One region of the Burkholderia ambifaria AMMD genome, then DNA from elsewhere that is predicted to be linked to it. Evidence: predicted binding sites of a transcription regulator. Region 1 holds the regulator's gene; the other holds the start of a gene.
The links. Region 1 encodes FliA, which starts transcription of late flagellar genes. Its sites were predicted from a motif close to CTAAAGTTTNNNNNNNNNNNGCCGNTA; they were not measured.
Positions count from the first base shown of each region.

Region 2: the regulator FliA is predicted to act here: its motif matches at 2,287-2,313, upstream of flgM (flagellar biosynthesis anti-sigma factor FlgM).

Region 1 is NC_008390.1:217,243-221,434, reverse strand. Features, by position in the region: gene ahcY (adenosylhomocysteinase) at 130-1,548, opposite strand; S-adenosyl-L-homocysteine riboswitch at 1,583-1,698, opposite strand; gene BAMB_RS00930 (RNA polymerase sigma factor FliA) at 1,899-2,633, opposite strand; gene BAMB_RS00925 (MinD/ParA family ATP-binding protein) at 2,648-3,466, opposite strand; gene flhF (flagellar biosynthesis GTPase FlhF) at 3,459-4,192, opposite strand, start outside.
Region 2 is NC_008390.1:3,389,706-3,393,897, reverse strand. Features, by position in the region: gene BAMB_RS15525 (M24 family metallopeptidase) at 1-1,247, shown strand, start outside; gene BAMB_RS15520 (flagella synthesis protein FlgN) at 1,399-1,839, opposite strand; gene flgM (flagellar biosynthesis anti-sigma factor FlgM) at 1,925-2,257, opposite strand; gene flgA (flagellar basal body P-ring formation chaperone FlgA) at 2,376-3,686, opposite strand; gene flgB (flagellar basal body rod protein FlgB) at 3,892-4,192, shown strand, end outside.

The DNA of each region.
Region 1 (4,192 bases):
TGTACGGTCAGTGGCCGCCGCCGGCCGCCACGCGTGCCCGCGGGCACGGTGCGACGGCCGGCGATCCGGCACCATGCCGCGATGTCGCGCGCGCCCGAAGCGGGACGCGCGCGGCACGGCGGCGGCGCATCAGTAGCGGTAGTGGTTCGGCTTGAACGGGCCGTCCTTCTGCACGCCGATGTACGAAGCCTGCTCGTCCGTCAGCACGGACAGGTTCGCGCCGATGCGCGCGAGGTGCAGGCGCGCGACCTTTTCATCGAGATGCTTCGGCAGCACGTACACCTTGTTCTCGTACTCGGCGCCGCGCACGAACAGCTCGATCTGCGCGAGCGTCTGGTTCGCGAACGAGTTCGACATCACGAACGACGGGTGGCCGGTCGCGCAGCCGAGGTTCACCAGGCGGCCTTCGGCCAGCAGGATCACGCGCTTGCCGTCCGGAAAGATGATGTGGTCGACCTGCGGCTTGATGTTTTCCCACTGGTACTGGCGGGTCGACGCGACGTCGATTTCCGAGTCGAAGTGACCGATGTTGCAGACGATCGCGTTGTGGCGCATCGCCTTCATGTGATCGTGGTTGATCACGTGGTAGTTGCCGGTCGCCGTCACGAAGATGTCGGCCTTGTCGGCCGCGTATTCCATCGTCACGACGCGGTAGCCTTCCATCGCCGCCTGCAGCGCGCAGATCGGATCGATTTCGGTGATCCACACGGTGGCGCCGAGGCCGCGCAGCGACTGCGCGCAGCCCTTGCCCACGTCGCCGTAGCCCGCGACGACCGCGACCTTGCCCGCGATCATCACGTCGGTCGCGCGCTTGATGCCGTCGACGAGCGATTCACGGCAGCCGTACAGGTTGTCGAACTTCGACTTCGTGACCGAGTCGTTCACGTTGAACGCCGGGAACGGCAGGCGGCCGTCCTTTTCCATCTGGTACAGGCGGTGCACGCCGGTCGTGGTTTCTTCGGTCACGCCCTTGATGTGCGCGAGGCGCGTCGAGTACCAGGTCGGGTCGGCGTCGAGGTGCTTCGCGATCGACTTGTACAGCGCGACTTCTTCCTCGTTGGTCGGCTTCGCGATCACCGAACGGTCCTTCTCGGCCTTCGCGCCGAGGATCAGCAGCAGCGTTGCGTCGCCGCCGTCGTCCAGGATCATGTTCGCGAATTCGCCGTTCGGCCATTCGAAGATGCGGTGCGAGAACTCCCAGTATTCGTCGAGCGACTCGCCCTTGAACGCGAACACCGGCGTGCCGGCTTCGACGATCGCGGCAGCGGCGTGATCCTGGGTCGAGAAGATGTTGCACGACGCCCAGCGGACATCGGCGCCGAGCGCCTTCAGCGTCTCGATCAGCACGCCGGTCTGGATCGTCATGTGCAGCGAGCCCGCGATGCGCGCGCCCTTCAGCGGCTGCTGCGCCTTGTATTCGTCGCGGATCTGCACGAGGCCGGGCATTTCGGTCTCGGCGATGTTCAGTTCTTTGCGGCCCCAGCCGGCAAGCGCCATGTCGGCGACGACGTAATCCTTGGAAGCTTGCGAATCGATAATGGCGTTCATCACGCCCTCCTTTCTAAAAAAGTTCTAGAAATTGGTGACGTGAGCGCCGTTCAGGAAGCGGGGCCGGCGCGAATCTCGCCGCACGGCTGCTTGGTGAAGCTTTCCGAGCCTGGCGGACGCAGAAGGTCCGTCGCAACGCTCCTCGGAAAACGGGAGGGATTGTAGCAAATCGCGACGAAAATTTCTTGTGTCGGACCGTTGAATGGCCTATGCGGCGACGCGCAGGCCGAAGCGTGCCCTTTTATTGAGACTGAGATGGGCGCGGGCGGATTGCGCGGCAATCGAGCGCACCGCCTTCGATGGAAGACCTGCCCGGCGAATGACCCGCCGCGCCCCCGCCGTCCGCACGTTCAATTCTCCGCGCCGACCCACGCCTGTTCGCGCAACCGCGCGCGCAGGCGTGCGACGGCCTGGCTGTGCAGCTGGCACACGCGCGACTCGCTCACCTCGAGCACCGCGCCGATCTCGCGCAAGTTCAGCCCGCGCTCGTAGTACAGCGACATCAGCAGCTTCTCGCGCTCGGGCAGCCGGTCGATCGCGTCGACGAGCGCCTCGCGCAGGTGGTCGTCGAGCAGCGCCGACAGCGGATCGGCGTGATCGACGCGATAGCGGTCGAGAAACGGCTCGTCGTCGGCCGCGCGGTCGAAATCCTCGTAGTAGATGAGCTGGCTGCCGTGCAGGTCCTGCAGCATCCCCTGGTATTCGTCGAGCGGCATCTTCAGGTGCTCCGCGATCTCGGTCTCGCTCGCCGAGCGGCCGAGCTGCTGCTCGACCTGGTGCACCGCGTACTCGACCTCGCGCGAGGTCTTGCGCAGGCTGCGCGGCAGCCAGTCGTTGCTGCGCAGCTCGTCGAGCATCGCGCCGCGGATACGCTGCGTCGCGTAGGTCTCGAACTGCGCGCCCTGGTCTTCCTTGTAGCGGCCGGCCGCGTCCATCAGCCCGATCATGCCGGCCTGGATCAGGTCGTCGAGGTCGACGCTCGCCGGCATCTTCGCGACGAGCTGCAGCCCCAGGCGCCGCACGAGCGGCGCGTATTGCGCGAGCACGTCGGCCTGGGTCATCTTGCCTTGAGCGTTGTACATCATGGCTCTCTCCTTCCTCACGCGGCGTGGGCCGCTCCCGCCTCGTACGACGGCTTGCCGCCCGCATGCACGGCACGCCCCGCACCCGAGCTCGGGCGCATCGGCCAGTACAGCAAATCGGCGGCAATCTGCCGGTAATCGCGCGCGGCCGCCGACGACGGGAACGCGTCGACCACCGTATGCATCAGGTCGCGCGCATGCTCGGCGAGCGGATCGGCGCTCACGCAGCCGGCGTCGGCGATCGACACCGTCAGGTAGCGGCTCGCGACGCCCGCGAGGTTGTCGAAGGCGGTCCTGGCGTCGGCGTGGCTGCCGACGTGATTGGTCAGCACGCGGAACTGCGCGACCGCGTGCGCAAAATGCAGCCGTTTCATGCACGCGTACGCCTCGGTGATCGCCTGCGCGGCCACCCGCGTGACGATCAGCACGTCGTGCGCCTCGCGCGCGAGCGCCGAGAACGCGCCATCCGCGCCGAGCTGTGCGTCGACCAGCACGATGTCCGCCTGACCGTCGATGAAGTCGCTCAGCTGCGTGTCGCTGTAGCCGTCGCGCGCGAGCCCCGTGGCCGCGCACAGGCTGAACCCGGCGGCGACGCGCGTGCGTTCGCCGTCGCGCAGCCATGCGCCCGCCAGCGTCGCCGAGGCCGAATGCACGTCGGCACGCTCGTCGACGACGAGCACGTCCTTGCCGAGCGCGGCCAGCGCCGCCGCGACGTTCACGACGGTGGTCGTGCAGCCGACGCCCGCCGGCCCGCCCGTCACCGCGACGATGCGCGACGCGCGTCCGGCCAGCAGGCGCCGCAGCCCTTCTGCCTGGTCGATGATCCGTTTATCCAAATCGCACCTCGTGCAGATCGGCGGTGGAACGGGCGGTCAGTGCGGAAAGCAGCGTCGGCATGTCCTCGTCCTCGGGCACGAAGGGCGAACCGTCGCGCGGCACACAGAACGCGCTTTTCAGCAGGAATTTGGTCGAAGCAACGTACAGGTTCTCCGGCACCTTCTGGCCGGTCGACACGTAATGAATGGGCAGCTTGTAGCGGATCACGGTGTCGAGCACGCCGCCGAGGTGGGTCGCCTCGTCGAGCTTCGTCAGGATGCAGCCGGCGAGATCCGGATATTCGGCCGCGCTGCGGTAGGCCTGGACGACCTCGTTGAGCGTGTCGCCGTGGCTCGTCGCGTTGAGCAGCAGCAGGCGCTGCACCGGCGCGTTCGCGCCGTGCAGCATCGCGATCTGGTCGGACAGCGCGCGATCGCGCTGGCTCATGCCGATCGTGTCGATCAGCACGATGTGCTTGTTGCGCAGCTCGGACAGCGCGAGCTCGAGGTCGCCGGCATCCTTCACCGCGTGCACGGGCACGCCGAGGATCTTGCCGAAGATGCGCAGCTGCTCATGGCCGCCGATCCGGTAGCTGTCGGTGGTCAGCAGCGCGACCTTGCTCGCGCCGAAGCGCATCACGCAGCGCGCCGCGAGCTTCGCGGTGGTGGTCGTCTTGCCGACACCGGTCGGCCCCATCAGCGCGAACACGCCGCCGCGCTCCATCAGCGCGTCTTCGTTCTCGAGCA
Region 2 (4,192 bases), 380 kb from region 1:
TCGACGCGCTGAACCGCCGGCTCGCCGCGCACACCGGCGCGGCGCCCGGCAAGACGGCGTTCTTCACGTGCGCGTCGGACGATCTCGCGTATCTGCTGAACAGCCGCGGCTATCACATCCCGAACGTGTCGTCGCATCTGGGCTTCCTGTTCGCGGTCGGCGCGCAGGTCGTGCTGTTCCTGCCGGAAGGCTGCGACCGGTGCCCGGTCGAGCTGACGTCGTATCCGGCGCTGCAGGTGATCCGGCGCGACTTCGCCGAACTCGAGCGCTTCCTCGCGTCATGCGCGGTCGACCACGTGTGCTACGGCTTCGAATCGGTCAACTGCGCGCTGGTCGAGTCGGTGCGCCGCGTGTGGCCGCATGCGCGCCACGCCGATTTCAACCCGGTCGAGGCGATGCGGGCGAGCAAGACGCCGGCGGTGCTCGACCGCTTCCGCGACGCGTTCGCGCGCAGTTCGGCGGCGATCGCCGAAACGATGCGCTGGGCGAAGACCGGCGAGCCGGGGCGGCGCCATACCGAATACGACCTGGCCCGCACGATCAACGACGCGTACGGCGCGCGTTCGGCGGTCGCGCTGACGTTCCCGTCGATCGCGGCGAACGGCGCGAACAGCGCGTTCGCGCACTACACGACGGCGAGCGCCGAGGTCGAGCTGACGGAAGGCGAACTCGTGCTGCTCGACAGCGGCGCGTATTACGACGCCGGCTTCGCGACGGACTGCACGCGGGTCGTGCTGCGTCGCACGCGGCCGGAAACGGTCGCGCAGCCGTGGCAGCGCGAGATCTATACGGTCGCGCTGAAGGCCTGCATCAAGGGGCTCGTCACACGCTTTCCGAAGACGGCCACGGGCGGCGACGTCGATGCGGCGGTACGGCAGGTGTGCCGCGACCACGGCTACGATTTCGGCCACGGCACCGGGCATGGCGTCGGGATCCACGTCCACGAGGGCGGCGTGCGGTTCGCGCCGGGCGCGAAGTACGGGCTGGTGCCGAATGCGGTGATTTCGGTCGAGCCGGGCATCTACGTGCCGGGCAAGGGCGGCGTGCGGATCGAGAACATCGTGATCGTGCGCGCGGACGACGACGCATCGGACACCGTCTCGTTCGAGAACATCGTCACCGTCGGCTACGACTGGGACCTGATCGACGTCGAGCTGCTGGACGACGGCGAGCGCGCGTACCTGCGCGACTACGAACGGGTTTGCGTGGAACGCGGCACGCAGGTCACTGCGTGTCCGTTGCTGTAAGGCGGGGAGGGGGCGCGCTGCCGCGCGGTGTGCGGGCGGCGCGTCGGAGCGTTGGCGTGATCGGTACGTCAGAGCGTCGGCGTGATCGGTACGTCGGAGCGTTGGCGTGATCGGCGCGTCGGAGCGCCGGCGTGACCGGTACGCCGGTGCTTCAGCGCATCAGCGCCGACACGCGCCCGTCGGGCCCGTAGACGCCGGCTGGCGCGGGGGCCGAGCGCAGCACCGCGAGCGCGCGCTCGTTGTAGTCCATCCGGATCCGGATCAGCATCCCGTTGGTCGCATTGGCCTGGCGCGCGCGTTCGGCGGCCTGCAGCAGCAACTGCCAGCGGCCGGCGAGGCGAGCATCGCGCTCGGCGGCCTGGTCCATGCCTTTCTTGCCGGCCGGAAAGCCGAGCGCGGACAGCTGCGTGTCGCGCGTGCGCTCGAGCTGCGCGAGCCGATCGATCAGCACGCTCTTCTTCTCGACGATGCCGGGCAGCATGTCGAGCGGCTCCGGTGTCGTGAGCGCCTTTTCCTCGTAGGCGAGCAGGGACGCGAACGCTTCGACCGTCGCGTGTTCGTCGTTGACCGTGGCCAGCAGCTCTTCTCTCATCGCGTCATGCTCGTCGCGCCGGCACGCGGTGGCGCATGCCGGCAAACCAGGGGACCGGTCAGGGCGTGACGGGCCCCTGGCCGGCTCAGTTGCCCTGCGAGCGCTGCTGTTGCAGCAGGTCGCGGGCGGTATTCAATACGCCGTCGGCGATCTTGTTCACGTCGATCGTCAGCGTGCCGTCGTTCAGCGCGTCCTTGATCGACTGGACGAGGGCCGTGTCGATGTCGGCGCTGCCCGAGGCCGACTGCGAACGCAGCTGGCCCGACAGACCCGACAGGTTCACGGTCGTGTCGCCGCCGGTCGATCCAGCGTCGGCCGCCTGCGCGGGCGACGACGAAGCCGCGCCGGATTGCGCGCGGGTCGCGCCGTTGCCGGTCGACGCGAGGGGGCTCGGTTTCGGAGTGGAATCGATCTTCACGATGGGTTTCCTGTACGGTATGACCCAGATAACGGCCGGGTCGGCCCGAACTTTAGCATCGTGAGCCCGACAGGCTCCGAATAAACAATTCTTTGCAATCTTGCGGCGGGATCCGCCCCTACAGCGGAATTTCCACGGTCCCGGCGTCCTTGACGATCGCCGTGACGATTTGCCCCGCGGCCATCCTGACCCGTATCGACTGGCCCGGCGCCGCGTTCGCGAGCGCGCTGCCCTCGGCCGAGATCGTGAAGCCGGGCCCGGCCGCGACGACCCGCACCGTCTGGCCGGCCGACACCGACGCGGCGCTCTTCAGCATGTCCTGGCGCAGCGGCAGCCCGGCCGAGATCCGGGCCAGCGCGGTCGCGCCGACCGCCTGAGCGGGATCGGTGATCACCGCGAGCGGCAGCACCGTCAGGTCGCCGTCGCGCGCGACGAGGTCGGCCACGGTGAGCGGCTCGCCGGGCGCGATCTGCCGCGCGGCGACGTAATAGGTGGCTTGCACGGCAACCTTCGCCTGCAGGTAGACGGTCCACGGCCGTTCGCCCGCGCAGCGCACGCCGACCGTCGTGCGGCCCCACAGGCGCGCGCCGGTCGGCAGGAACGGCTCGAGCGTCGTGCACGCGGCGAGCCCGCGCGGAAACGCGGTCGCGACGGTCGCGGTGGTCTTGCCCGGCAGGCCGGCGATCTGTTGCTGGAGGAACGCGAGGGCCGTGCGCCGGATCGCGTCGGGGTCCTGCTGGCCGGGCGGCGTCGCCGGCTGGGGCGCGGCGGAAGCCTGGGCCGCGGTGGTGGCAGCCGTCGGCGCGCGCGGGGCCGGTGCGGCCGGGAGGGGGCGCGCTGCCGCGACGCGCGGGGCAATCGCCGCTCGCGCCGGATTCGATGCGGGATTCGACGCGGATTCGGCCGTACCGGCGACGACGGTCGCGACGGCGCCCGGATCGGCGGCGCGCGGCGCGCCGTAACCGGTGTTCATGCGTGCGGCGGTGTTCATGCGTGCGGCCGCGTAGACGGGCCGCGGTGCGGGCGCCGGCACGGCAGCCGGCGGAGGAACGCTCGTCACGACCATCGAGCCGGCCGGCTGCGCCGCGTAGGCAGCCGCGGCAGTGCCGCCCGCACCGGTCGCCATCGCCATGCCCGCTCCCGGCGCTATGCCCACGCCAGACGCCGTTCCCGCTCCCGGCACCGTTCCCGACGCCGCGCCCGACGCCGCACCCACCGCCATCCCCGCATTCCCCCCAAACTGCCCGCCGCTCGCCGCATTCGCATGCGCGAGCGCCGTCTCGGCCGTCTCGCCGCGTCCGGGGATCACGATCATCCCGTCGTCCGCGTGTGCCGCCGGCACCGCGAGCCACAGCGCCGCGGCGAGCGCGAACGCACGCGGCACGCGCGTCCGGCGTCCGTCGTTTCCGCGAAGTGCGCTGCCTGTCATCGCCGTGTCCTCGAAACCGTTGATCCGATTCGCATTCTAGGCAGCGGGGCCGTCGCGCAAACGATGAATAGAGGGGGCCTTTGCCGCGTTATTCGCCCGATTGCCGGTTGCGCACGACGCCTACCATCGCTGTCATGGAAAAAAGCCCCTTGGGTCGCCATCCGGCGCAACGGGCGTGCAGCGCTTCATACGGAGAGACGCACACATGCTGGACAAACTCGATGCCGAATTCGCGTTCGGCCGCCAGGCGCTCGACGTGCGCGCCTATCGGCAGGAACTGCTGTCGTCGAACATCGCGAACGCCGACACGCCGGGCTATCAGGCCCGCGACGTCGATTTCGCGTCGACCCTCGCGCGCTCGCTGAAGCAGGCCCACGGCGGCCTCGCGCCGAGCAATGCCGCGCAGCTGCCGATGGCGCAGCCGGCCGGCGTGGCGAGCGGGATGACGATGGTGTCGACGGCGCCGGGCCACATGGCCGGCACCGCGAAGCTGATTCCGACGGGCG